4 regions of the Cytobacillus sp. FSL R7-0680 genome follow, and region 2 is predicted to be linked to each of the others. Evidence: riboswitches for the same ligand, from Rfam matches in the RefSeq annotation. Region 2 holds a riboswitch; each other region holds the start of a gene.
What was found. A riboswitch is a leader RNA that binds a small molecule or an ion and turns the genes downstream of it on or off. The one in region 2 is predicted to bind S-adenosylmethionine.
Positions count from the first base shown of each region.

Region 1 (7,483 bases), 3.3 Mb from region 2:
AGCAGTCGGGACGCCGGCTGCTTTTTCTTTATGCTTTTTTTTACATCAATCATGAAGAGGAGTGTACATTAAAGTATCTTGCTTCGGGGTGTGAAAACACCATAGCTGTAACAGAGGCTTCAGGTTCCATCATATAACCTTCTGTTAATTCGATCTCAATATCTTCTGGTTGTATAAGACGGAATAACTTCGCTTGATCTTCTAAATTTGGACAGGCTGGATAACCGAATGAAAATCGTTGTCCTTGATATTTAGCCGCAAAACGCTCCTCCATCGTCATTGTTGGGTGATCTGGAAAACCCCATTTATCCCTAATCTGTCTGTGAATATACTCAGCCAGCCCTTCAGCTGTTTCTAACGCAATTGCTTGCAATGCGTGACTTTCTAGAAATCTGCCTTCCTCTTTTAATTGTGTAGCTGCTTGTCGTATTCCCTTTCCTGCTGTTACAGCAAAAAAACATACATAGTCTGTTTGCTTTTCTCTTAGATAATCAGCAAGACAAAGATTTTTTCCTTTTTCTTGTCTAGGGAATACAAACTTTTCAATAGGAAGATCGTCTTTATTCATTATAATGATATTATTTCCATTGGCATTTGCTTTAAAAAATTGGTAAGTAGCTTTTGGTTGTATCCAGTTATTTTTAATTATTTCATGGATCAGTGAGTCTAACAGGATATTCACCTTTTCTAGTTTTTCATTAGTGAGCTCCCTTTTTTGATTTTTAACCCCAAGATGATATAGCAGCATTTTACGGTTAATATATGGTTCTATATGGTGGAAAGAGAGATTTGTAATTAAATGTCTCTTTAAGTCTTGCGGTTGAAAAATAGGAGCTTCTTGAACGGTTTTCACTCCAACGGCTGGTTCGGAATATTTTTTTATCAATTGGGCTTCTTCTTTGGTAGTTTGTGCTGTTCTCGAGATTTGTGCTTGAAATAATTCACTATAGCGACTTGGTTCTCGGATTTCATTTGCTAAACTCAGACCGGTCATTGCATCTTTTGCATATAAGACGAGTCCTTTGTAGTTAGGGGCGATTTTATTATTCGTAAATTTTCGAGATAAGGCAGCTCCCCCCACCATAATGGGGGTTTGTATATGGGCATCCTGTAAGTCCTTTGCTGTTAATGCCATTTGTTGTGCTGACTTTACGAGTAAGCCAGAAAGTCCAATGATGTCGGGTTTTTCCTCTCTAATGGCTGCGATAAGTTCAGCAGAAGAGACTTTAATTCCAAGATCAATGGTTTCAAATCCATTGTTAGAGAGAATAATATCGACAAGATTCTTACCGATATCATGGACATCACCTTTGACGGTTGCGAGTAAAACTTTCCCCTTACTTGTAGATGTTTGTTTATCATTCTCCATATAAGGTTCTAAAAACGCGACTGATGCTTTCATCACTTCTGCACTTTGTAAGACTTCTGCAACAATTAATTGATTATCATTAAATAATCTACCTACTTCTGCCATACCATTCATTAATGGTCCGTTGATAATATCTAATGGATTTGGGTATTTCGCTAATGCTCTTTCTAAATCTGGGAGAAGGCCTTCTTTTGTTCCTTCTATTATATAGCTTGATAAACGTTCTTCTAATGATAGTAAATGGGTTTCTATCCTTTTTTCCTTCTTCTTATCACGATAAAAGTCAGTAAAATCAGCTAAAATGCTATCGCTGGTTTGAAAAAGAAGCTTTTCTGCTAATTCTACTTCATTTTTAGGGATGCTTGGGAAACGCTCTAGCTTTTCTGTATTGACGATTGCATAGTCTAGCCCGGCTTTCGTGCAATGAAAGAGGAAGACGGAATTTAAAATTTCTCTCCCCACACTCGGAAGACCAAAGGACACATTACTAATGCCTAAAATCGTTTTCGCCTCCGGTAGAGCTTCTTTAATAAGTTTAATACCAAGTACAGTTTCTTTAGCAGAACCAATATATTGTTCATCTCCAGTGCCGACAGGAAATACGAGGGGGTCGAAGATAATATCCTCTGGAGGTACTTGATACTGCTCAACGAGGATATGATAGGCCCGTTTAGCTATGACTAGCTTGTTTTCAGCTGTGATGGCCATGCCTTCCTCATCAATGGTACCGACAACAATGGCTGCTCCGTACTGATGGATAAGCTTTGCAGCAAAGGTGAATCGGTCCTCACCATCTTCTAAGTTAATCGAATTGATTATAGCTTTACCTTGAGAGTAGGTAAGAGCTTTGGCGATTACTTCATCATCAGTTGAATCAATGACTAGGGGAACTTTGATTTTTTTCGTTACTTCAGCTAAAAAATGGTCCATATCTTCTATCTCATTACGATCAGGGTCAGCAAGGCATATATCAATGACGCTTGCTCCTTTTTTAACTTGGGCTCTAGCAATTTCCGATGCTTCCTCATACTTTCCTTCATTAATCAACCGTTTGAATTTCTTTGAGCCAATGACATTTGTCCGCTCACCAACCATAATCGGTCTAATAGATTCATCATAGGTAAGGGGTTCAATACCTGATAGTTTATGCTGTCTCTTTTTAGTAATGGGACGGGGTGGTACATGGGCTAATGCTTGACTGATTGCTGTGATGTGCGCTGGTGTGGTACCGCAACAACCACCAACGATATTCACCCAGCCCTGTGTGGCAAAATCCAAAAGCTTTGTAGATAGAGATTCTGCTGTTTCGTGATAACAACCGTCTTCATCTGGTAAGCCTGCATTAGGATAACAGCTAACCCCAGTTGAAGAGAGTTGTGCTAGAGAGCGAATATGCTCTTGCATAAATTCCGGTCCAGTTGCGCAGTTGAGTCCAACAGCTATTGGTTTCATGTGCTCTATTGAAATGTAAAACGCTTCGATGTTTTGCCCTGCCAAAGTGGTGCCCATCGGTTCTATTGTCCCTGATACCATTATAGGGAGTTCTTTCTTTGTGTGATGAAAGGCTTCTTTAATCCCTAGGAAAGCAGCTTTTACATTAAGGAGATCTTGGCTTGTTTCTATTAATAATAAATCTACACCACCGTCAATGAGTCCTATGGCTTGTGTACGATAATCCATGACTAATTGTTTAAAAGTTGTTCCACCGGTAACGCTTAATGTCTTAGTAGTTGGTCCCATAGATCCTGCTACATATCGCGGATGATTAGGCTTGTCGTATTTATGCGCTGCTTTTATAGCGATTTCAGCCGCTCTGCGGTTTAATAATTCACTTAAATGCCCAATATTATATTCTTCCAAAACGATACGCGTCGCTCCGAATGTATTTGTTTCAATTATATCTGCCCCTGCCGAAAGATAAGCTTCATGAATTGATTGAATCAATTCAGGTCGCGTAAGTGTGAGGTGTTCATTACAACCTTCTAAATCCTCACCACCAAAGTCATCTGCAGTTAGGTGGGCTTCTTGTAGCATGGTACCCATTGCTCCATCCATGATTAAAATCTTTTCCGTCATTTGTTTAGTGATGGCTACTTTTGACATAATGATGCTCCTTCATCTGTTGATCTTTTCTTCTAATATGATTGGTCAGCTCGGTTGTAAGTTGATATCTAAGGAAGGGGGTAACAAGGTAGATGCCTTGAAAGAGTTCTAAGGCTGCATCGATCAACTCTTTTGTAATTAATAAGCCTTCTTTCTCAGCTAGAACAGGGTTAACCGCTTTAGCCATTCTGTCGCGGGTCGTTTGAGTAATCTTGATACCAGGCACTTCGTTATGAAGATACTCTGCATTTTTGCTGCTAATCAGTGGCATCATTCCGATGAAAATAGGTGCGGACAGATGCTTTGTTGCCTCATGAATCTCTAATAGTTGTGTTACTGAAAACACTGGCTGTGACACGAAATAATCAGCGCCTGCTTTTATCTTCCTTTCAAGTCGGGCAACAGCTTTGTCTAAGGATTTGACATGAGGATTAAATGCTGCCCCGACAGAAAAGACGGCATTTTCACCAAGTTCAGAACCTGAAGGGGAAATTCCTTCATTAAATTGTTTAATCATTTCTATTAATTCAAAGGAAGATAAATCAAACACAGATGAAGCGCCTGGGAAATTACCAACTCTTGCCGGATCCCCTGTAATGGCTAAAATATCATGCAACCCCAATGTATGAAGACCCATGAGATGTGATTGTAAGCCGATTAAGTTTCGATCTCTACAGGAGAGGTGGACAAGTGGTCGAACGTTTGTATCCTTTTGGATGATATGTGCTAGGGCTTCATTTGCGATTCGTGGTGTCGCAAGAGAGTTATCTGCGAGTGTGATTGCATCAACCCCAGCATCTTTTAAGGCTCTGGCACCTTCAAAAAATTTAGCAGTTGATAGCTTCTTAGGTGGGTCTAGTTCGACGATGATGGTGCGTTTTTCTTGTACAAGTGTCTCTAACGGGGTATTGGTGCGTTCGATTGTAATTCTCTCTATTTTAGGTTTCCTTTTATTTGTTACTTGTTTTTCAATAATTGGTACAGCATGCCTAACTTCGTCTGCAAATGCTTTAATATGGCCAGGTGTCGTTCCGCAGCAACCACCAAGCAGTCGAACACCTTGCTTAAGGAAGGACTTCGCTGATTTTCTAAAATAGTCTTCACTCTCCTTATATTGAATCGTACCATCGATATAGGCCGGTAGACTCGCGTTAGGATATGCAGAGAGAAACGCGTGCTGAGGTAATTCAACGGAGGAGAGTGTCTCTAACATATGATGTGGACCTAAACGGCAGTTTACCCCGACAACATCTGCCCCTTTAGCTTCTAACCTTTTTAAGGCGTCATTAATTAACGTCCCATTTTGTAATATAGCGATTTCTTGTAAAGACACTTGGGCAATTATAGGTATATCCGTTTCTTTCCGGGCAATAGAGAGAACCGTTTCTAATTCTTCTAAATCATAATATGTTTCAAGAAGGAGCCCATCTACGCCTTCTAACAATAAGCAGTATAGCTGTTCACGAAAGTTACGTTTAATTTCATCTAGAGGAATAGAGAGGGGGTTTAATCCTCGTACACCTCCAATTGTGCCAAGCACATATGCCTGGTGCTGTTGAATACTAGATCGTGCCAGTTTTACAGCCGCACTATTAATCTCTTTGACTGAATCCTCTAGGCCATACCGTTTCAATTTTAAATAATTCGCAGCATAGGAATTTGTTTGAATTAAATCAGCACCTGCATGGAGATAGGCTTGATGAATGTGCTGAATTTGTTCCGGTGCTGAGAGGTTTAACTCTTCAAAACATGTATCCGTACCATAAGAATAAAGAAGTGTTCCTATCGCACCGTCAGCAATTAATACTTGGTTCTTCATTTTTTCAAGGAAGTTCAAAGGTCTCACTCCTTCAATTCATATTTTGTTGAATTCAATGGATGAGAAGCCAAAGAGAAAATAAAAAAGGCCCTCAAGAAGAAGGCCTATTATTATCATAGTCATCTTCTCATCTTTCAAGCGTATAGCTTGTAGGAATTAGCACCTTTTCAATAATGTTCACTATTGATGGTTGCTGAGGTGTCATCGGGCCTATCCCTCAACCTCTCATGATAAGAAATAAAAAATATTTTATTGACTAAAATTTACATGAATGAGTCTATGTTTGTCAAATAAAAATTTAGAAAATTTAAAAATAAGTAATTAAATAAGCGTTTTTTTAGAAAATGATGTAAAGAGGAAGATATACTTGAAAACACTATTAACAGCAGTTATAATGTTAAAAGTGTGCAGAACAGAGAGAAACGCAATCAATAGTTGCATTTGTTATGTCTTTTCTGTATAATAGACAATGTTGGTCTTTGACTGCGATGAAGTGAAAGGTTGCTGACACACCCGGCCGCTTTGCCATGGCGAGTGTGTGGGAAATTTTCACGGAGAATGTCTATATGAAAATAGGCGAAAAGGAGGGAAAATAATGGCAAAACAAAAAATTCGTATTCGTTTAAAAGCTTATGATCACAGAATTCTTGATCAATCTGCTGAAAAAATCGTTGAAACTGCAAAACGCTCTGGTGCGGCTGTATCTGGTCCAATCCCATTGCCAACTGAAAAGTCAGTTTACACAATTCTTCGTGCGGTGCATAAATATAAAGATTCTCGTGAGCAATTCGAAATGCGTACACACAAACGTTTAATCGACATCATTAATCCAACACCACAAACAGTCGATTCATTAATGCGTTTAGACTTACCATCTGGTGTTGATATCGAAATTAAACTTTAATTAATACATTAAAACAATCTAGGAGGTGTGACTGAAATGACCAAAGGAATCTTAGGAAGAAAGATTGGTATGACTCAAGTATTTGCTGAAAACGGTGATCTTATCCCGGTAACAGTGGTTGAAGCTACTCCAAACGTTGTTCTTCAAAAGAAATCAGTTGATACTGATGGATACGAAGCAATCCAAATCGGTTTTGAAGATAAACGCGAAAAGCTTTCAAACAAACCGGAAAAAGGACACGCTGCTAAAGCTGATACTACTCCTAAGCGCTTCGTTCGCGAATTACGCGGAGCTGACTTAGCTGAGTATGAAGTTGGTCAGGAAGTCAAAGTTGATATTTTCGCTGAAGGTGAAAAAATTGATGTAACAGGAATTTCAAAAGGTAAAGGTTTCCAAGGTGCAATTAAACGCCACGGACAATCTCGCGGACCAATGGCACACGGTTCACGTTACCACCGTCGCCCAGGTTCAATGGGTCCTGTTGCTCCAAACCGCGTATTTAAAGGTAAACTATTACCTGGTCGCATGGGCGGAGAACAAATCACAGTACAAAACCTTGAAATCGTAAAAGTAGATGCAGAACGCAATCTTCTATTAGTAAAAGGTAATGTACCTGGCTCTAAAAAAGCGCTTCTAAAACTAGTAAGTGCGGTTAAAGCAAAGTAATAACCCGGAAAGGAGGAAGTAAGAATGCCTAAAGTTGCATTATTAAACCAAAGTGGTTCACAAGTTGGCGATATTGAGCTGAACGACTCAATCTTTGGTATCGAGCCAAACAACCACGTGATGTTTGAAGCTGTTATTATGCAAAGAGCTTCTCTACGTCAAGGAACTCATAAAACTAAAATTCGTTCTGAAGTAGCTGGCGGAGGACGTAAACCATGGCGTCAAAAAGGCACAGGTCGTGCTCGTCAAGGTTCAATTCGTTCACCACAATGGCGCGGAGGCGGTACTGTATTTGGTCCTGTACCACGCAGCTATAGCTATAAATTACCTAAAAAAGTTCGTCGCTTAGCTATCAAATCAGCGTTATCTACTAAAGTTGCGGAAGAGAACATTCTAGTATTAGAAACACTATCTTTCGAAGCTCCAAAAACAAAAGACTTTAAAGGTCTACTTAAAGGTCTTTCTGTAGATTCTAAAGCATTAATCGTAACTGCAGACATCGATGAAAACGTAGCATTATCTGCTCGTAACATCCCTGGAGTAACAGTTGTTACTGCTAACGGAATCAGCGTATTAGACGTTTTAAATCATGATAAATTGATCATGACTAAGCAAGCGGTCG
Region 1 is NZ_JBBPAO010000001.1:3,626,156-3,633,638, forward strand. It holds gene metH (methionine synthase) at 50-3,472, opposite strand; gene MKY26_RS18050 (bifunctional homocysteine S-methyltransferase/methylenetetrahydrofolate reductase) at 3,450-5,309, opposite strand; SAM riboswitch class I at 5,416-5,528, opposite strand; gene rpsJ (30S ribosomal protein S10) at 5,887-6,195, shown strand; gene rplC (50S ribosomal protein L3) at 6,232-6,861, shown strand; gene rplD (50S ribosomal protein L4) at 6,886-7,483, shown strand, end outside.
Region 1: linked by a shared signal. The riboswitch ahead of MKY26_RS18050 (bifunctional homocysteine S-methyltransferase/methylenetetrahydrofolate reductase) and the one ahead of MKY26_RS01530 (PLP-dependent aspartate aminotransferase family protein) in region 2 are both predicted to bind S-adenosylmethionine.

Region 2 (7,483 bases):
ATTTGCACTTCACCAGGTATTGGTTCATTAAAGTCATTTCTCTCTAATTCTTTTTTCGCTACCTCTAGGGTGATTTGTGCTTCTTCTGCCAGTATCTCTGCCGCTTCTTCAGGATTTTCTAATACCCATGTACGAGCTTTTTCATAAAGCTCAATTACTTTTTTCACTTGTTCAGGATACTTCTCAGCAAATTCGCTTCTCACATTTAATGTGCCATAAGTGTTAAAATCGATATTTCGATAAATAAATTCTGTGTCTGCTTCAAGTTCTAATTTAGCCATATGGGGATCTAAACCAGCCCAAGCGTCTACTTGCCCTGTTGTTAATGCCGTTCCACCGTCAGCATGTTGCAAGTTAACGATTTCAACATCCGCTGATGTTAATCCGGCTTCATTTAATGAGCGCAGTAAAAAGATATATGGATCTGTTCCAATCGTTGCTGCTACTTTCTTTCCCTTCAAGTCTTCAACTGATTTGATAGCTGATTCTTTCGGTGCAACTAATGCCGTCCATTCTGGTTTTGAGTATATATAGACTGATTCAATTGGAGCACCATTTGCTTTTGCAATTAATGCCGCTGCACCTGCAGTTGAGCCAAAATCAACACTGCTACTATTAAGAAACTCAAGTGCCTTATTACTTCCTTGACTGAGGACAAACTCAACATCAATATCATCTTCGGCAAACGCTTCTTCTGCCCAGCCGAATTTCTTTAAAACTACACTTGTTGGAGAATAATAGGCATAGTCTAAAACAATTTTTTCTGGTTTTCCTTCGTCATTACTATCATCAGTGCTTGCCTCACTATCTCCGCAAGCACTAATGAATCCAATTGATAAAACGACAATTAAAAATACGAACCATTTTTTCATCGATGACTCTCCTCAATCTCGGTTTTAAATTTCACAAGCAAAGGTTACAATAGAACCTCTTAATCTCTGTGCCTCTTTATATGTGCAGCGATTTTGTACCACTTCAAGTCCGGCTTCTTTTGCTATTTCAACTGCTTTTGGTGAAATGACACCTTCTTGTAGCCAGAAAACTTTCGGTTGGATTTCTACTGCCTCTTTCGCCACTTCTATCGCAGCTTCAGGGCTTCTAAATACTTGCACAATATCAATGGTAAAAGGAATGGATTTTAAATTTGGATATGCCTGTTCACCTAATACTTCTGTTTCTCTTGGATTAACTGGCACGATTTGATAACCTAATCTTTGCATTTTTCTTGCTAAACGGTAACTTGGTCTAGCAGGATTTCCACTTAATCCAACAACAGCTATCCTTTTTGCTCTTTGCAGTTCTTTGCCATCCACATCTTCTTTTAATGAGGATGATTGTAATGCCCATCGAATAACACCTTCATCATTTACTGCTGTTTCTCCTTTTTGTTCTCCCTTCGAAGAAATACCAGTCGCTTCATAGAAGGCTTGATCTAAGTCATTGGTTAAATCTCTAACCGATTCAATCCCAACTGATAAACGTATGAGTTCCTCACTTACACCGCTTTTAATTAAATCTTCTGCACTTAACTGTTGATGTGTGGTTGAAGCCGGATGAATAATGAGTGACTTCGCATCACCTACATTGGCTACATGAGACCACAATGCAATTGTATCTATCACTTTTTTACCCGCATCTCGGCCACCTTTAATACCGAAGTTCACAATGGAACCGAAGCCAGTGTTTAAATATTTCTTCGCGAGTTCATGCGCTGGATGCTCTGCTAAACCTGGATATGCGACCCAATCGACAGCTGGATGAGCGTTTAAGAAATGGGCTATCTTCGCTGCATTTTCCGTATGTTTCTCTATACGTAAATGGAGTGTTTCCAATCCTTGGAGTAAAAGAAATGCACTATGTGGGCTTAAAGATGACCCAAAATCGCGCAGCAACTGAACACGAAGTTTTGTACTAAAAGCGAGTGTACCAAACTCATTCGCATAAACAATACCGTTATAACTTGGATCTGGCTGAGTAAAACCAGGAAACTTATCATGATTCCAATTAAATCGTCCGCCATCAACTACAAGTCCGCCAATTGTTGTTCCATGACCACCAATCCATTTTGTTGCCGAATGAATGACAATATCTGCTCCCCATTGGATTGGTTTGCAAAGATAAGGTGAAGCGAAAGTATTATCAATAATAAGGGGAATATCATTATCATGAGCAATATTTGCAACTGCCTCTACATCTAGGACATGAAGACTTGGGTTCCCAATAATCTCTCCATATAAAGCCTTAGTTTTTGGCGTAATCGCTTTACGGTAATTCTCAGGGTCAGATCCATCAACAAAATGAACTTTAATCCCATATTTCGGAAGTGTTATGGCAAAAAGATTATATGTTCCACCATAAAGGTTCGACGCTGCAACAATCTCATCACCCGCTTGGGCAATATTCATAATTGAAAGAGCTATAGCTGCCATTCCAGATGAAGTCGCTACTGCCGCTACCCCATCTTCTAATAAAGCAATACGTTTTTCTAATACATCTACCGTTGGATTACCGATTCGTGAATAGATATTTCCCGTCTCATCTAATGAAAATAGGCTTTGCGCATGGTCTGTATTATGAAAAACATATGAACTTGTTTGATAAATAGGAACTGCACGAGATCCCGTTGTCGGGTCTGGTGATTGACCTCCATGTAATAAAATCGTCTCATCATCATAAGTGTTAAATTGATTCGTCATTATATACTCTCCTCTACTTTTTAGTCGGATGATTAAAATAAATAACCCCCTCTTCATAAGAAGAGGGGGTTGCCTCATCTTATCTTCCAGACATTTACTGCCTGCAGGATTTAGCACCTTTTCAAGCAATTGCTTGAAGGTTGCCGGACTTCATAGGGCCTGATCCCTCCGTCACTCTCGATAAGAAATATTTTATTTTTTAAAGCGTTAATACTTTAATTACAAATAGAATTATATCCAAAAAATGATTTGTCGTCAATATGAAATCTGAATATATTTTATATTCCAATAAAATATTAGCTCTATCACATAAAAAGCCCTTCTACCTAGAAGAGGCAGAAGGGCTTTGAATTAACGAGCTCACCTTCTCCTTATCTTTGGATAATATCCTCTGAAATTAGCACCATACAAAAGATTGCTGGTTGCCGAGGCTTCTCTGGGTCAGTCCCTCCGCCTCTCTGGATAAGAAGTTCATATTTATTTGTTTAACATCATATACCCTTTTATAGGGAATCGTCAATAACATTTTGAAAATTTATTTATTTTCATCCTGGATAAGCGTCAAAAAATGATACAGTATCTTAGCTGTTAACCCCCATATCACATGACCTTTATAAGTATAAAAAATTTCTTGCATCCTCCGCGTTTGCCATTTATATTTTTCCCCATTAGGAATGAGATGATAGGGAAAGCTACTATTAGGCTCTGGCTTCATCTCAATATAATGAATAGATGGTCCCTCTTTCAAAAAATAAGCAAGTGGTACTGTGAAAATTTGATCCACTTCCTCTGGATTTAGCTTAAGATCACTGATGCTCTCTATTGTGCCTACAAACGGATAAATCACTGTATCATAAGGTGTCACTACATAATCAAGTTCTGAAAAAACAGAGACTTCTCCAATTGGGATACCTAACTCTTCACTGGTCTCCCTTTTTGCCGTCTCTATTAAATCCACATCGTCTTGATCCATTTTCCCCCCAGGAAAGCAAATTTCCCCTGGCTGTCTTCTCATAGATAAAGACCGTACTTCAAACAAAATATGTATTTCTCTATCTTTTTCTATTAGGGGAAGAAGAACAGCGAATTTAACCAATCTGGAGCTACCCAATATATCTGATTGACGATGCTGTATCTCTGATCTTATTTCTTCCAAATCCATGTTAATTACCTCCAAACCACACGACTTAAATCTTTATTTCACTTTCTGCAATCTATCAATCATCCCCATTGTGCAGACATTTAAATCTAAGCCTATTAGCTTCTTATCCTCTGCACTAAGTTCAACATCGTGCGCTGTTAATAAATAATGTTTTACTTGTTCCAACAATTCCGATTGTATGGCTTCTTGCATTTTTATTATGTCATTTCCTTGGAGAAAAACGTCATCTGCAACTGAAGTAAATATAGGTAACCAATAACGAATTTGAGTAAAAACATCCTTTGGTTCAGGGCCCTCACCATAATGCCCAAAAAAGATATGTTGTGGTTGAAGTGATTCGATTTTTTCAACAGAAGATAACATCGCCTCTGGATTAAATTGATTAGGAGAAGTCGATGGCAGAACTAATGGATAACCTTTTCTTGCTATGTTAGGATAAAATACGCCAATTGTATCGCCAGTAAAGAAGCCATTACTTTTCGAATCATGGATTGAAAAGTGGTGCTTTGCATGGCCAGGGGTATCATAGAAAGTTAACAAACGCCCACCGATATCCAATGATTGTCCCTCTTCCATCGCGACTAATCTCTTCTCATCAATTGGCACAATCGGATTAAATAGTTGATCAAAATCATCGCCATATACCATTCTAGCACCAGCAATTAATTTACTAGGGTCAGCTAAATGCCGTTTACCTCTTGGATGAACATATACTTTTGCTTCTGGACATTGTTCTAAGAACAAACCAGTTCCCCCAGCATGGTCTAAATGTACATGAGTGACAATAATATGCTTGATGTCTTCAAGGTTAATGTTCAATTCCTGCATTCCTTCTATAAGATGGGGAATCGAAGGACTAGCACTTGTTTCAATCACTGTTAATTCTTCAGCACCTAATATATACGCCCCCGTACGCTCAGGTGTTTGTAAATCCATTAAATCAATCAGTTTAATATCATTACCTAAATCTTGAATTTTGTGCAAAGGAAACCCCTCCATATTACTCTTTATGAAAATTATGACATAAGTAGATGAAGAGAGCTACTTAAAAGAATTACAGATAAAAGTGCTCAAATCTACATAGGGCTAAGTCAGTTGAGCAAAAAAAAACACAGCATCAATCGCTGTGATATAACTAAAAAGCTCGATTGCTTTGTTCTCATCATTTTTCAAAACCTGCCTCCGAAACGCTCGTAAGTAAGCTATTACACTTCAGAACTTAGTTGCGAACCTTTCAAAACAGGCTCTCATTAAGCCAACTTTTCCTTCTGTTCTTGTTCTTTAAAAAAGCCTTTCATCGCATGGAATACATCAGCCTTCTGCTTTAAAATATAATAACGGAACAAATCATTTTTTATATTTTTGTATGCTGACATTAAAGTGGAATGGCGGTTATATTGATTCACTTCCCCGTAGCCAAACATACTTGATACTTTCATTAACTCTTCAACAAGTTTTACACATCTTGCATTATCTGAAGTTAAATTATCCCCATCTGAGAAATGGAATGGATATATATTATATCTGACTGGGTTATACTTTTGATCAATTAACTCCAATGCTTTACGATAAGCAGACGAACAGATTGTGCCGCCACTTTCTCCTTTAGAAAAGAAATCTTCTTCTGATACTACCTTTGCTTCTGTATGATGCGCAATAAATTCAATTTCTACCGTTTCATATTTCGTTCGTAAAAACCGAGTCATCCAAAAGAAGAAACTTCTCGCCATATATTTCTCCCAGATACCCATCGAACCACTTGTATCCATCATTGCTAGCACAACTGCTTTCGATTCAGGCTTCACGACTTCATTCCAAGTCTTGAACTTTAAGTCTTCTTGATAAATGGGGTGAAAAGCTGATTTCCCGTGCATCGCATTTCGCTTAAAAGCTGACATCATTGTTCTCTTTTTATCTATATTCCCCATAAGACCAGTTTTGCGAATATCATTAAATTCAATATTCTCAACGACAATTTGATCTTGTTCCTTTTTCTTTAAGTTCGGTAGCTCCAATTGTTTAAATAACGCTTCCTCAATTTCCATTAAAGAGACTTCTGCTTCAAAGTAATCCTCACCCGCTTGATCCCCTGCACCTTGCCCTTTACCTTGCCCTTTCTGACCTGACCCATCTCTCGCTACTACATCACCAACTTGACTATCGCCATCACCTTGACCGACATGCTTATTCTTATCATAATTGTAGCGAATTTTATATTCATCTAAGGAACGAATCGGTATTTTAACGACATCACGACCATTGGACATGACAATGTTTTCTTCTGTAATCAGGTCAGGTAAATTGTTTCTGATGGCATCCTGTACTTTTTCTTGATGGCGTTGTTGATCATCATGCCCTTTACGATGGAGGGACCAATCTTCCTGTGACACGACAAACTGATGGTTTTGATTTTTTTCGGTCATTCTCATTTGCCCTCCTTTTTTGTTTATAAAAAACTTTAAGGATTTTACGGAATTCATTCACATATCTCACCCAAAAACATACAATATGACGAGTGTCCATTGCTAACCTGAAAATATTTACTTATAGCTAGGTTCAAAAAATGTTGATTACTCTATCCTATGCTTTAAAACAGAATTATTTACATATTATTTAGACAATTATTAAAGTTGGGCGATTACTATCTATCATCCATCGTTCAACTAATACAAAATATGAATATAATGAAAAAAGCAATGGGGTCCATTGCTTTTTTCATTGTTTGTAGCTTTTATGATTTTTGCTTACCGACTTCCTGTTTAGGATCAGGTGTTTTTTGCATTTCTTTCAATTCTTCTTTCGATTTCATTTGTTCCATTTCTTTTCCAAGAGTTTCTATTTCTTCTTCATTGCTTGCCATTGAGCTATTTTCCGGTACTTTTTCTTCTTTTGACATTATTCGTCACCTCTATTGTTTAAATACCCTATTTCTGTCTTTTTTAAACAATAGACTGGACGGTTTACCTATTTAATAGACTACCCACATAACGAAGTAAATCATTTGCAGATGTGGAATTATAGCCATGTTCATCAATAAGACGTGCGACTACTTCATTAATCTTCTTCAATTGTTGTTCATCCGGTGTTTTTGAAGAAGTTGTAATTTTGACGACATCCTTTAAGTCAGCAAATAATTTCTTTTGAATAGCTTCACGCAGGCGATCATGCGAATTATAATCAAATCGTTTACCTTTTCTAGCATAAGCACTAATACGAATGAGAATTTCTTCACGAAATGCTTTTTTAGCATTTTCTGAAATCCCGATTTGCTCCTCAATCGAGCGCATTAGTTTTTCATCTGGATTGATTTCTTCTCCAGTAAGTGGGTCTCTTAGTTTAGCCTTATTGCAATAAGCCTCAACATTATCAAGGTAATTCTCCATTAATGTTTTCGCTGATTCTTCATAAGAGTAAACAAATGCCTTTTGCACTTCTTTCTTCGCAATTTCATCGTATTCTTTTCGAGCAAGTGAAATAAAGTTCAAATATCGTTCTTTCAGTTCAGCAGTAATGGATGGATGTTGATCTAATCCCTCTTTTAATGACCTTAATACATCTAAGGCATTAATCGACGTCATCTCTTTACGAATGATGGTAGAGGAAATGCGATTGATTACGTAACGGG
Region 2 is NZ_JBBPAO010000001.1:293,290-300,772, reverse strand. It holds gene MKY26_RS01535 (aliphatic sulfonate ABC transporter substrate-binding protein) at 1-872, opposite strand, end outside; gene MKY26_RS01530 (PLP-dependent aspartate aminotransferase family protein) at 897-2,696, opposite strand; SAM riboswitch class I at 2,773-2,883, opposite strand; SAM riboswitch class I at 3,065-3,165, opposite strand; gene MKY26_RS01525 (NUDIX hydrolase) at 3,232-3,858, opposite strand; gene MKY26_RS01520 (MBL fold metallo-hydrolase) at 3,892-4,842, opposite strand; gene yhbH (sporulation protein YhbH) at 5,109-6,281, opposite strand; gene MKY26_RS01510 (hypothetical protein) at 6,590-6,754, opposite strand; gene MKY26_RS01505 (PrkA family serine protein kinase) at 6,819-7,483, opposite strand, start outside.

Region 3 (7,483 bases), 2.2 Mb from region 2:
CGGATTATACGAGAATATGCTGAGAAAGGGCAGTATTACAAAGCACTAAAAAAAGAAAGGCAATAACTTCTGATAAATTCTGCTCAATCGCCGATAATAAGTGGAAGACATTATTTAGGTGGTGTAATTGTTGAAATTTATTATTGGAATGGCATTAATTTTGTTAGTTTATTTATTTATTAAACTGCTAAAAAATGGTGCTAAACAACTGCTTATCCTTCTTCTTATTTTAATCTTCCTTCTTCCTTCTCCGAAAGCAACAACGGAACACGCTGATGCTGCCCTTTTCCGAGAGAACAAATGGGCGGAAGGAACAAACAATGAAGAATTTATCGTAAAAATAAAACAACAAGTATTATTAGACATTCCGGTCATATCACAATTTCCAGAACTCCCTCGCGGATGTGAGGTTACAAGCCTTGCGATGTTACTCAACCACGCAGGCGTAACTGTGGATAAAATGACTTTAGCTAAAGAAATTAGGAAAAACCCTGCAACCTTTGAAAAAAAAGATGGCAAGATTTATTATGGTCACCCCAATGACGGTTTTATTGGCGATATGTACTCTTTTAACAATCGAGGTCTCGGTGTTTACCATACGCCTATTAAAGAGCTGGCAGAAAACTATTTACCAGAGAAGATTCATGATTTTACTGGTGATGACTTTTCGTCAATCAAAACACATCTCTCTAATGAGAAGCCTGTCTGGGTGATCATTAATACGAAATACAATGAACTGCCTGATGCTTATTTTCAGACATGGCACACACCAAGCGGCGTAATTGACATTACGTATAAAGAACATTCCGTTTTAGTGACTGGATACGATGAACAATATATATACTTTAATGACCCCTTCTCTAATATAAAAAATAAGAAAGCACCTATCAAAGAGTTCCAGGCCGGTTGGGAACAAATGGGCAGGCAGGCAATTACTTATTTAAATTAGTAAAGTACAGTTAAGACATTTAGAATTTTTTTACTTTAACAACAAGAAAACCCGAACTCAGTTCGGGTTTTCATTCTTTTTCACAGTTGTTGACTTAAAGGTGTGCTGTTGTTTCTGAAATAAATTGCTTTTCAAAATCATATTTCTTTTCAATAAACACATCATGCCACACAATAAACATAAGTACCGTCCAGATTTTCCTACTATAATCTGCTTTTCCTTGTGCATGCATTTCAAGTAAGTTTACTACATACTCTTTATTAATTAAATAATCTGTATGACTTTCTTTAATTAACGTTTTCGCCCAATCATACATCTCATCTTTTAACCAATGACGGATAGGGACCGGGAAGCCTAACTTTTTACGATTCAACACATGTTCTGGCACAATACCTTCCGCTGCCTTACGAAGGATATATTTCGTTGTTTGATGAGACGTTTTTAAATGAGTTGGGATGGTTGAAGCCACATTAAAGACCTCTTTATCAAGGAATGGTACCCTCAATTCTAATGAATGTGCCATCGTCATTTTATCTGCTTTTAAAAGAATATCTCCGCGCATCCAAGTATGAATATCAATATACTGCATTTGATTAACCGCATCATAGGCTGCACTTTCAGCATATAATGGACGGGTAATATCTTTAAAATCATTCTTCTCATTATAAACCTGCAATAATTCTCTTTTTTCATGTTCTAAGAACATTTTCGCATTGCCAATGTAGCGTTCTTCCATTGGCGTCGTTCCTCGTTCAATAAAGCTCTTACCCCTCATCCCCTCTGGCATGATTCGAGAAAGGGTACGCAATAACTTTCTTCCTGCCGAAGGCATTTTACTAAAAATCTCCAAGTCCTGTGGTTCACGATATATATTATATCCACCAAACAATTCATCAGCACCTTCGCCTGATAATACCACCGTTACATGTTTTCTTGCTTCCCTTGCGACAAAGTAAAGTGGAACGCAAGCAGGGTCCGCTAATGGATCATCCGTGTGCCACATAATTTTTGGAACTTCTTGCATATATTCTTCTGGAGAGATGATATAGCTTATATTTTCAACACCTAGTTTTTCAGCTGTTTCTTTAGCCACATCCACTTCACTAAAACCATCTCTTTCAAAACCTACTGAAAACGTTTTAATATTAGGGTGAAACTGTTTTGCTATGGATGCAATAATAGAAGAATCAATCCCGCCGGATAAAAACGAACCTACGGGTACATCACTGCGCATATGCATTTTAACTGAGTCAGTTAAAACATCTTGAATCTCTTTAATAAACTGAGATTCTTCTTTTTGTACAGGTTGGAAATGTGCTTTCCAATAACGCTGGATATGCATAGATCCACCGATTTTCTTCTTGAAATAATGACCTGGCTCAAGTTTCTTTATACCCACCGACATTGTCATCGGTTCAGGTACAAATTGATAAGTCATATAATACTGCAAAGCATCATAATTAATGACATCGTTTTTTAATGCCAACAGAATACTTTTCTTTTCAGAGGCAAAATAAGTGGTTTCACCATCTTCAAAATAATAGAATGGTTTGATTCCAAAAGGATCTCTCGCTCCAAAAACTTCTTGCTTTTCTTTATCCCAAATAACGAAGGAAAACATACCTCTCAGCTTTTCTGCCGCCTTCTCCTTGTAATAACTGTACAAAGCAATAATCACTTCAGTATCCGAATTAGTTTCAAAAGTTAGTCCTTTATTGATTAATTCCTCACGTAGTTCAACATAGTTATAAACTTCTCCATTAAAAATAATCCAGTATTTACCATTGTCATAAGTCAGTGGTTGATGACCACTTTCAATGTCTATAATACTTAATCGACGGAAGCCAAATTGGATATGGTCTGCACGATAATATCCTGAATCATCTGGTCCACGATGAGTAATAATGTTATTCATATTCTCAAATTGCTTATCTGCTTCTTGTACTTTTTGTGCTTGATCATGTATACAACCAATAAAACCACACATTATGTACGTCACCTACTTTTTATTTCATCTAGTTTGTATTTTTTCCCATACCTTGTATAGACGATAAGTTATTTTAAAAAGTTTCACCTTTCGAAAAAAAAATGGAATGATTTATGCTAGGCAGTATGTTCATGTTTACTTCTTCATATACTTAAGGATGTTTATTCTTTACCCTCAATTTAAGACGAAAAGATGACAATTATTTTAATTTTATATGAAATCGTTTCCTTAAGGGTTTTTGTCCATTATTAGGGGGCTTAAAATATTATATTTATTTGCTACTGTAATATCTAAAAAAACGACTTTTACTCTTCTATCTTTGGCTATTCCACTTCTTGATGTACGAGCTAATCGCTTTGGCTCAATTGTACGTTTATTAAAATTTAACGATAGCCCCTTTTCCACATAAAAAAACTGTAGAAAACTCATTAAAGGAGTTTTCTACAGCCATAATTTTCTAATTTATTTTAAAGCTTCCTTACGCAATTCTTCCGCTTTATCTGTGCGCTCCCAAGGTAAATCAATATCTGTACGACCAAAATGTCCATAAGCGGCTGTTTGCTTGTAAATCGGACGGCGTAAATCAAGCATTTTGATAATGCCAGCAGGACGGAGGTCAAAATTGTTTCTAACAACTTCAACTAAAACATCCTCAGATACTACTCCAGTTCCAAATGTATCAATACTGATGGATACCGGCTGAGCAACACCAATTGCATATGCTAATTGTACTTCCGCTTTGTCAGCTAGTCCAGCAGCAACGATATTCTTTGCCACATAGCGAGCTGCGTAAGCAGCTGAACGGTCAACTTTCGTTGCATCCTTACCAGAGAATGCACCACCACCGTGACGTGCATAACCGCCGTATGTGTCAACGATAATTTTTCTACCAGTTAAGCCAGCATCACCTTGAGGTCCACCAATAACGAAGCGACCTGTTGGGTTGATGAAGTATTTTGTGTTTTCATCAATTAATTCAGTAGGAACAACTGGGTTAATTACATGCTCTTTTAAATTGCGTTGAATTTGCTCTAAACTAATTTCTGGATGGTGCTGCGTAGAGATAACAATTGTATCAATACGTACAGGTTTGTTGTTTTCATCATATTCTACTGTTACTTGTGTTTTACCATCTGGGCGAAGGTAAGGTAAGATTTCCTCTTTTCTTACTTCAGCTAAACGGCGAGAAAGTTTATGAGCTAATGAAATAGGTAATGGCATAAGCTCTTTTGTTTCATTACATGCAAAGCCAAACATTAAACCTTGATCTCCAGCACCAATGGCTTCAATTTCTGCATCAGTCATCTGTCCTTCACGCGCTTCTAATGCTTGGTCTACACCCATAGCAATATCAGCTGACTGTTCATCAATAGAAGTTAATACAGCACATGTTTCAGAGTCAAAGCCATATTTTGCACGTGTATAACCAATTTCCTTAATGGTTTCACGAACGATTTTTGGAATATCTACATATGTGGATGTAGTGATTTCTCCTGCAACCAATACAAGACCTGTAGTAACAGACGTTTCCGCAGCAACCCTCGCATTTGGGTCCTGTGATAAAATAGCATCTAATATTGCATCAGATATTTGGTCACTGATCTTATCCGGATGACCTTCAGTTACTGATTCAGAAGTAAACAATCTACGTTTTGTTGACATCTGACTTCCTCCTTATTTATCGAATCAATAAGACTTTATTATAGTCTTTATTTTTGATACGGAACTCATTCCCTTATTTGAATCTTCATTATTTATGGGCCAATGTTTATCTCATACCCTTAATAACCTATGCGCTAACTTGGAATATTGAGAATAAAATGGTTGGTCTTTTTCCCATACATAAATAGTACATTCCAAAAGCCGCTCCTCGTATTCGCCAACATCATGTTAAAAAGCATGAAAAAAAACCTCTTCTCTGATTTAGTGAAAAGGTTGAAGCAAAATGATTCGCGCCTTTCACTCTTATCGTTCAAGGATAGTGAGTAATAAATCCTTGCATCAGGTTAGCACCTTTGCTCATGAAAATGTAGTTGGCAGGTTGCTGGGTTTCATAGGGCCTGTCCCTCCACCAGCTCGGGATAAGAGAGTATCCGTTCAAGGATTCATCATAACTTACACATGGAATATAGTCAAATGTTTTTCATTAACAATTCAATGTAAAAATTGTCATATCCGACTCTATAAACTTTAGTTTTGATAACGGATAATTTTAGTTAAGATCATACCGTTCTTTTTCCTTAATATATATAAAAATTACATTAAATTTGCTGATTATCCTTTTTAAATTTGCAAAAGCTATTTATAATGAATACTGCCTGTATTTGTGACAATTTCATTAATTATATAAAAATGATTTATATAGTATAGACTGAATGAATAAATGTGTTATACTATTTTTGAAGAAATAATCACAAATAGCGACTGAGATGCATATCTCTTAAATAATATTATATAAAGGAAGGTATTCATCAGATGAATTCTGTATCGATAACTGAGTTAAATGATTTACTAAAAGGCGAAAACATCCAAGTTCAATTATCTGTGCCGCAACTAGTTGAAAAAGTATTAAACAGAAACGAAGGTGTTCTTACATCTACCGGTGCAATTCGCGCGACAACAGGTAAGTATACAGGTCGTTCACCTAAAGACAAATATACTGTTGAAGAAGCAAGCTCTAAAGATAAAATTGACTGGGGAAGTGTGAACCAACCAATTTCTGAAGCAGTCTTCAATAACTTATACAACAAGGTGATTGCTTTCTTAAAAGAGAAAGAAGAAGTTTTCGTATTCAAAGGATTTGCTGGTGCGGATAAAAAACACCGTATGCCAATCCAAGTAATTAATGAATATGCTTGGCATAACCTTTTTGCACACCAATTGTTTATTCGTCCTACAGAAGAAGATTTATTAGATCACGAATCTGAATTTACAGTTATTTCAGCACCTAATTTCAAAGCAGACCCAGCAGTTGACGGTACAGCTTCAGAAACTTTTATCATCGTTTCATTCGAACGCCGTATTGTACTTATTGGTGGTACTGAGTATGCTGGTGAGATGAAAAAATCTATTTTCTCTGTTATGAACTACATGCTTCCTGAAAATGGAATTCTCCCTATGCACTGTTCAGCCAATGTTGGCCGCGAAGGTGATGTTGCTTTATTCTTTGGCCTTTCCGGAACTGGTAAAACAACATTATCAGCTGATCCCAACCGTCGTTTAATCGGTGATGATGAGCATGGCTGGTCTCCAAATGGAGTATTCAACATTGAAGGTGGCTGCTATGCGAAGTGTATCGACCTTACACGTGAAAAAGAACCACAAATTTTCGATGCCATCCGTTTTGGCGCTGTACTTGAGAATGTTGTATTAGACAAAGAAACACGCGTAGCAGATTATGCGGACAATACGCTAACGGAAAACACGCGTGCGGCTTACCAATTACAAGCAATTGACAATATTGTTGACCCGAGTATTGCAGGTCACCCGAATACTATTATCTTCTTAACAGCTGATGCTTCTGGTGTATTACCTCCAATCTCTAAATTGAATAAAGAACAAGCAATGTATCACTTCCTAAGTGGATACACTTCTAAGCTGGCTGGTACTGAGCGTGGTATTACTTCACCACAAGCGACTTTCTCCACTTGTTTTGGATCACCATTCTTACCATTACCAGCTCAACAGTATGCAGAAATGCTTGGTAAAAAAATTGACGAGCATAACGCGAAAGTATTCCTAGTAAACACTGGTTGGACTGGTGGAGAATATGGTGTAGGAAGCCGTATGAAGCTTGCTTATACACGAGCAATGGTTGAAGCTGCTCTAGAAGGCGAACTAAATTCTGTTGAGACAGTAACTGACCAAGTATTCGGTTTAGAAATTCCTCAACATGTAACTGGTGTTCCAGATGAAGTACTATTGCCTAACAAAACTTGGCCAGACCAAGATGCATATAATGTAAAAGCAAAAGAACTTGCTAATGAATTCCGTGAAAACTTCAAGAAATTCGGTAATATCTCTAGTGAAATCGCTGAAAAAGGCGGTCCTATCGCTTAATTAAAAAAACCTTCGAGCATCCGACTCGAAGGTTTTTTGTTTCAATAATTTCACTTCACTCATCACTCACTGTTTATTTTTGAGGGTCAAAATACCGGTTCAACCGGCTTCGATTTCTAATAAGTGCGATTAACTTAAGTCAATCGATTAGCTAATCTCACCAAGTTGCAATCGACGGCTTGTTTCATATAGCCACCACTCACTATCTTTCCTATGTATCCAATATTCGCCCTTTATGAGTCTACAAATTAGCTGCTAACTTAAGAAACGATGATCTTTTGTTGATGGACACCGATAAATAAATACTTATATTCATGCAAAGTTTCAATAGACATTTGTATACAAAATAAGCCCAACACTGCAAAAGCAGTCGGGCCAATTTTTAATTTGTAGTTTTTAGCGAAATCAGTTGATAAAAGATTTTCGTACAATCATTTTCCATTTCTAACTTTTGGATGCTTCCCATTCCACTGATTTCACCGTCTCTT
Region 3 is NZ_JBBPAO010000001.1:2,484,454-2,491,936, forward strand. It holds gene MKY26_RS12290 (gamma carbonic anhydrase) at 1-66, shown strand, start outside; gene MKY26_RS12295 (C39 family peptidase) at 131-949, shown strand; gene asnB (asparagine synthase (glutamine-hydrolyzing)) at 1,044-2,936, opposite strand; gene metK (methionine adenosyltransferase) at 3,399-4,598, opposite strand; SAM riboswitch class I at 4,899-5,024, opposite strand; gene pckA (phosphoenolpyruvate carboxykinase (ATP)) at 5,412-6,995, shown strand; gene MKY26_RS12315 (DUF2584 domain-containing protein) at 7,378-7,483, opposite strand, start outside.
Region 3: linked by a shared signal. The riboswitch ahead of metK (methionine adenosyltransferase) and the one ahead of MKY26_RS01530 (PLP-dependent aspartate aminotransferase family protein) in region 2 are both predicted to bind S-adenosylmethionine.

Region 4 (7,483 bases), 210 kb from region 2:
TTAATTTTCTCCGGATTCACTTTAATACCTATCGCACCAATACGATCGGCTACATTTGTAATTGGAATTGGACCACGCTCACCTTGTTTATCTGGACTATAAATATCATGTAACCCTTTTAGTGATGGTAATTGGGCCATATTAATTTCAACAATTACACTATGGGCATGTTCTGCAAAAGACAGGGAGTTACCAACTGATGTTGTAGGTACAATTGTTCCGTCATCTTCAATCGAAACCGCTTCCAAAATAGCTACATCCACATGTAATACCCCTGAACGGATAAGTTCTGCTGTGTGAGATAAATGTTGATCAACAAATAAGAAGTCCCCTTTATTAATGCCTTTTCTCATTGTTGAGTCCGCTTGAAATGGTAATCTCTTATTTAAAATACCGGCTTCTGCAAACAACTTATCAACATCCGAACCAAGAGATGCGCCTGTATACACATTGACTTTAAAATCTTCTGTTTTTGCTCTTTCTGCTAATGCGACAGGAACCGCTTTCACATCTCCCGCACGAGTAAATCCACTTAACCCCAATGTCATGCCATCTTTAATCATTTCTGCAGCCCCTTCTGCAGTCATGATATTGTTCTGAAGTGTCTGAATTTTAACTCTCCCAAGTTTATTATCCATATTCCCATCCCTCTTTCTGTAAAGAATACTTAATAACTATTTTACTAATAAATCAGAATGGGATTATTTTTTTAGTATAATTAATGAAAAATTTTGATAAAACAGCAAAATCTGCCGATAAGCCAGCAGATTTTTTCAGATAATCAGAAAATATTGAGTTAAATGTTATTCATCCATTTATGCCTTTGATTTAGAAGCCGAGCAACTTACGAAAATAACTAGAATAGGATTGACTAACAGGCACTTTTGCACCATTTCTCATTAATAATAAAAAAGTAGAATGAGAGTCAGGAAATATCTCTTGTATTTGATTAACATTCACCAAAAATGACCTGTGACAGCGAATAAAGTTTTCCTTTGGTAAAATATACTCAAACTCCTGTAGCGTATTTTTATGCGTACCAGAAGAGTAAATAGCATGAACATGTGTTTTACGATCTTTGGCTTCCAAGAAATATACTTCATTAAATGGAACAGGTACCCAACCATCACTTGTCTTTAATGTAACGACAGATTTCCCCTCTGTCAATGTTGGAAAAATAGCAGTCACACAACCTTCAATTTTTCCATTATTTTTAAATGGAACAGCCATCCCGTGATAAGGTACACCAAATACATCCCTATTAATAAACTCTGACACCTTTTGTTCAGCCTTAAGCGCTTTGTCAGCAATACTTCCTTCTTTTACAATATCCCCTGGCCGAATTTTCAAGTCAACACGTTTACTTGGACGATAGTAAATATACTCTGTTGTATTTGAAACTACAATTGACACTTCATCTGAAAATAACTCCCCAATTACATCTAGCAATGAACTCAGTGTAATTCCTTCCATCACAAAATCCCCTTTTTTGATTCGCTACTATTCTATCTTACGTGTTTTATTTTCATTTGCCTAGTTAAGAAACGTGCAAGAATATGTCTTATACCAAAGAAGGAAACATCAACTTGCTTTTCCTCTTTTAATAGGTTGATCTTCGTATTTAAGCCAGTTCACTCCTTTTTCTAATATAATTGAGATAATAACACCCATTATTAACCCATTTGCTAAAAATGGTTGAATGAGTACAGGTAATTCCGAAAAGATAGCAGGTGAAATATTCATAATACTAATACCAATTAATACAGGTGCTGCTAACCTAAATATCGTATTGGAATTAAACGTCTTTCCATTTAAACTACTGAATGCAGTACCAAATAATTGCATATAGGCAACAAACAAGACTGCGTTTCCAACTGTAACAGGCAACATTGAAAGAAATGAGCCTAAAATTGGAACAATACCAATGATCGTAAGTAAAGCACCACCGATAAAGAATGGCTTTCTTTCATAAATTCTCGTACTTTGCAAGAAACCAATCGTTGATGTAAATGGTGTATAGGGAACAAGTCCGAAACCAGATCCAATAATGGTAGAAATTGAAGTAATCAGCATTGAGCCTTTAAACTCTTTTTTTGCTGCTCTCCTTTGTAGAAGTTTTTCTGCAGCGTTAATAGAAGCAAATGTATTACTTAAGTTTAATAATACGGCAACAAAAGTGACTACGACAATTCCCATTTCAAGATTAGGAGCCCCTAATGGAAAAAGTTGGAAAGGTGCCGATGTTGTCATACCCGCCCCATCATTACCAAACAATAGGACATAACCAAGCCAGCCCCCTAAAAGGCCAATTAAGATAGAAAAATTGCTAATAAGTTGATTACCCTTCATTTTTAATGTAGCGACAATCAGCGCGAGTACTACAGAATAAAGACTTATACCTATATCAATGACGCCAGTCGAGGTCATCTTTAACATACCTTCAAAAAAGATAAACATTAATTGAAAAGTAAGCAAAAACAAATATACAGTCATTACCATCGGACTAAAGATGGCTTGCAATAATGAAAAACCACCACAAGCAATCAGCAAAATGGTCACTAGACTAGCTAAAACAATACCAGTAACAATCCCACCACCAATACGTTCTAATCCAATATTAAGCGCTTGTGCTGAAAGCCCAAGATTAAGGATAATTCCCCATAATAAGCCTGAATGCCCTTCCATAATCGGGAAACGATGACCTTTCCATCCTTGTAGTATACAAGTAATACCTGTAAGTATGAGTGATGCTCTAATCATCATTGCCATCGTTTCACTAGATAGCTCAAATACATTGGCAATGGAAATCGGAATGACAACAGTATTGGCAAAAATAAAAAAGACCCATTGTACGGAAGAAACCATTGTCATTGATGAAATAAACTTTTTCAATCTGTACACCACTTTCTACGTTTTTCATTTTCACATCTACTAGTATAATTCATTTTCAAAAGGAAAGAAGCCTTTAAAAAAAGAATTATGAAAAACGAAATATTTTGAAGCCCATATACGATGAAAATGATAAAAATTGGAGCTAATCTATATGCCTATACAAATAATAACCCTCTCCAAATATGAAGAGGGGCATGTGATTTAAATAGTTTTATTAATCATTGTTATTTTGAAATGATAATGCTTTTTTTGCTAAATTTGTGATTACTACATCATCCATAGGCGGATTATGGAGCGCAGCTCGCACATCACGGTAATAACGCTGCAAAGGATTTCTTTGTTGCAAGCTTTGTGCACCAACTATTCTCATTGCCCAATCGACCACTTTATTAGCACTGTTAGAGACAAGATGTTTGATGGCTCCAAGTTCTGCTCCTAATTCTCCTCGTTTATTCGGTTCATTATCCCAACGATCCGCTATAGAATAGAGTGCTGTTCGCGCTTTTAGTAGCTCGAGTTCCATTTCCCCAATTTTACGTTGCACTTCTGGTACTTCACTGATTGGACCAGGCAGGCTATTAGGTTGATATTCAGAAGCAAAAATAATGGCATAGTTCCGAGCTGCAATAGCAACGCCAATAAAACAAGCAGCTGAATGTAGTAACCATGCATTAGGAATCGCATAAAAATGAACACCTTCTAATTCGACTAATGCTGTTTCTTCTACAATTACATTCTCTAACACGAGATCGTCACTACGCGTGCCCCGCATCCCTAGCATATTCCAATTTGATTCCACTTTTAAACCAGGGTTCTCATGAGGTACAAGGAATATACCAATTTCTCCTGAAGCTTCTATCGTTGCTGTAATAAGAGAAAAATCTAACCCTGGTGCCATCGAAGCAAAAGATTTTCTTCCATTCAAGATCCATTGTGTTCCTTTTTTCACCGCAGTAGTCGCTGGTAGTCCACCACGGGTTGGACTGCCAGTTGCTACCTCAGTTGCACAGCGGTTAATCAATTTATTATCTTTGATAACCATTTCACATAACTTGGCAAACTGTTCTTCCTTCCATTTCCGTTTAACCCTTAAATCATAGATAACACCTAAGTGCCAACCAATACATAAAGCCGTAGACGCATCACCTTGGGCAATCCTTTCTTGTATTAAGAAATATTCATATAAGGAAATCTCTTTACCACCATATTCTTTCGGAATCGTTAAACTTAAGTAATTTGATTTTTTTAATTCTTCAAAATTTTCAAAAGGGAATTCTGCATTTTCATCAATCTTTTGCGCCCTCTTACTAAATCCTTCTGCTAATATCGTAGCTTTATGAAATAATTCTTCTTGTTGAGCCGTCTTAATAAATGGTCGAGCGAGTTGTTCAGCTAAATACGCTTCCTTAGATGAAGCTGTTATCGTGCTCATAGAATCCTTCCTCCCCGTCTGTTTCCATCTTCTCTTTAATACTCAATCATTAGGATAAATAGATATAGTAAAGGCTCTATCCCCTTTACTATATCTATCGTTTGAATTTATTATCTCTTATCTACATATTTAGTTAATTTATCCCCACCAATTTGAATGATTTGCACCAATACAACGAGGACAATTACTGTCGTAATCATAATGACATTATCATAGCGATAGTAACCGAAACGTATCGCTAAATCACCAATACCACCGCCGCCAATAATACCTGCCATTGCTGAATAACCAATTAAACTAATAGTCGTAATCGTTAAACCTTGAACAATTCCAGGTTTCGCTTCTGGGACAAGAATTTCCTTAATTATCATCCAAGGGGAAGCGCCTACTGCTACTGCAGATTCAATGACTCCTTTATCTATTTCTCTTAAGGATGTTTCTACCAATCTTGCAAAAAACGGAATCGCTGCTACAGATAATGAAACAGAAGCCGCTGTAGGACCAATAGTTGAACCTGCAATTAATTTTGTTAACGGCAATAGAGCTACTAACAAAATAATATAAGGAATAGAGCGGATCAAATTGACAATCCAACCGGTAACAGCATTTACAAATCTATTCTTTAAGAACAATCCTTCGTCTGTAACGAATAATAAGATACCTAGTGGAAGACCTAGTATAAGTGCCGCAACTAAAGAAATGGCGACCATATAAATTGTTTGTAATACAGCTGTATTTAGTTCAGGAAGTAACGCCTGAATGGACTCAAGCAACATGTTCAACTACCTCCAAATTCTGTGTTCTTTCTTGAATATATTGTATAGCTCTTTCTATTTCAGGTATTTCGCCAGTCAACTCCATAATAAAAATACCAAGAGGTACTTCTTGAATATATTCAATCTTGCCGTGAAGAATATTTCCTTTTACTTTGAATGTTTGGAACAGTTCAGAAACAACAGATTCTTCTGCTATTGCACCTTTAAATTGAATCTTAATGATTGTTCCCTTCCTGTTTTCAACCAATTGTTGTGGTAAGTCAAATTGAAGAACACTCTGAATGAAATCCTTTGTAAGTGGTTCAATTGGATTCGCAAATATATCATACACCGGTCCCTCTTCTATGACCTTTCCATCTTGCATAACAGCTAACCTATGACAAATCTCTTTGACTACTTCCATCTCATGAGTGATAAGTACGATGGTTAATCCTAGCTTTTTATTAATTGATTTTAATAAGTTCAGGATTGATTTTGTTGTTTTAGGGTCTAGAGCTGACGTGGCTTCATCGCAAAGTAAAACCTTTGGATCATTAGCGAGTGCTCTGGCTATTCCTACCCTTTGCTTTTGACCACCACTTAATTGTGTGGGATACTGATGAATTTTATCTGCTAAACCCACTAATTCTAATAGTTCTTTCACCCTGATATCTATTTCTTTCGGGCTTTTACCTGCCGCTTTTAAAGCAAAGGCAATATTCTCATACACTGTCTTCGAACTCGCTAAATAAAAATGCTGAAAAATCATACCTATCTTCTGCCTTGCTTTTCTTAATTCTTTACTTGTTAAAGATGTTAAATCAACGCCATCAATTTTCACTTCACCAGATGTCGGTCTCTCCAATAAATTTAGACAGCGTAATAAAGAACTTTTCCCTGCTCCACTATAGCCAATAATCCCGTATATTTCCCCTTCTTTAATAGAAAGGGATACATTGTCAACCCCTATTACTTGCTTCTTTTTGCTTTTATAAATTTTCACTAAATGATTGACTTCAATCATTTACCTCACCCTCCCTAAATCCTCTACAACATAAAATGAGCCTCTTTCACTTTGAAAGAGGCTCAACAAATGATTGTTATTAAACCTTATCTTTCAGAATGAAATCATTCTGCAGGATTTAGCACCTTCCCTTTAAAAGGAGGTTGCCGGACATCTTCGGGCCTGGTCCCTCAGTCTCTCTCGATAAGAATCATATTAAATTTAATGTGTTGCTTTGATAAAGGAAATTTTATCGGGTATTGAATTAATTGTCAATAGTATTTTGATTATTTATGCATTTACTTATCTTCCTCTTCGTTTAAACAAGAAGATAAAAAAAATTGTTCCTAATAAAGCTGTGATTAGACCCACATACAAGATGATTGCTGACGTTTTGAACTTTACTGTACTAGGTTGCTCTTCTTGTCCACGTCCCTCACCACCAGGCATACCTTCAAACCCTTCTGGTGTCTCAAAATCTCCTTCCTGCGGAAAGTCTCCATTGCCTTGCGGATGTTCAGGCATTTCACCATCAATGTTTCCTTCATTACCGTTTGGCGGTTGGAATACTTCTCCTCTTTCTTGACCTTCCTGGTCATCACCACCTGCTCGGCTAGGGAACATGTTATTGACTTCAGAAGCTTGTGATTCTACTTCTAATTCACCTGAAAGCTGAGCAAGTATCGATTCTGATCTCGCCTCAGCAAATGCTGGTAAACTCTCATCACCTTGCACTGCTTGTAGAAATTCTTCTGTTGTATAAAACTTGGTAGGATCCTGTTCTACATAAGGAAGAATCAATGTACTAATTTGTGTAGTTGTATTTTGGTAAGACTCTTTTGTCATATATTCTTCGGCAATCTTTTCAAGGTATGCTTCATATTGCTTTTTAAATTCATCATTTGCCAATAAAGCATTAAGTAAAGGCCTCTCATCTAAAGAAGTACCAGCTACAGGTTCTGAAATACTGAAATTAATCGTATCTTCACTCATTAAATTACTATTTCCCATGCCACCATCGAAGTTCCCCATTTCAGCTTGGTGAACTTGACCTTGTTCATCCTCACCTTGCCCACCTTCTCCTGGTGCTAGACCTTGTTGTTCCTGATTTTGATTTTTGTTTTGGTTTTCTTCAGCGATTGAAGAATCTCCGTTCATGCGTCCTCCGCCACCCATACCTACTCCAAAGCCGCCAAATGCCATATTATAGTCCCACGGAATGATTGAGAACTTACCATCATTTTCATATAAATAATAGTTGTGCTTCATTTGCCCTTGGTAACTATCCATGCTAACGACAGCCGTATTTACTGCAAAATATCGTAATACTTGATCCACATCTAAAGTTTTTTCTAAATTGCCACCATTATTGATACTATCTAACATATCTATTAACGCTTG
Region 4 is NZ_JBBPAO010000001.1:82,098-89,580, reverse strand. It holds gene MKY26_RS00465 (succinate CoA transferase) at 1-638, opposite strand, end outside; gene MKY26_RS00460 (LytTR family DNA-binding domain-containing protein) at 829-1,473, opposite strand; gene MKY26_RS00455 (uracil/xanthine transporter) at 1,582-2,901, opposite strand; gene MKY26_RS00450 (acyl-CoA dehydrogenase family protein) at 3,107-4,324, opposite strand; gene MKY26_RS00445 (methionine ABC transporter permease) at 4,435-5,100, opposite strand; gene MKY26_RS00440 (methionine ABC transporter ATP-binding protein) at 5,090-6,103, opposite strand; SAM riboswitch class I at 6,187-6,293, opposite strand; gene MKY26_RS00435 (CotH kinase family protein) at 6,386-7,483, opposite strand, start outside.
Region 4: linked by a shared signal. The riboswitch ahead of MKY26_RS00440 (methionine ABC transporter ATP-binding protein) and the one ahead of MKY26_RS01530 (PLP-dependent aspartate aminotransferase family protein) in region 2 are both predicted to bind S-adenosylmethionine.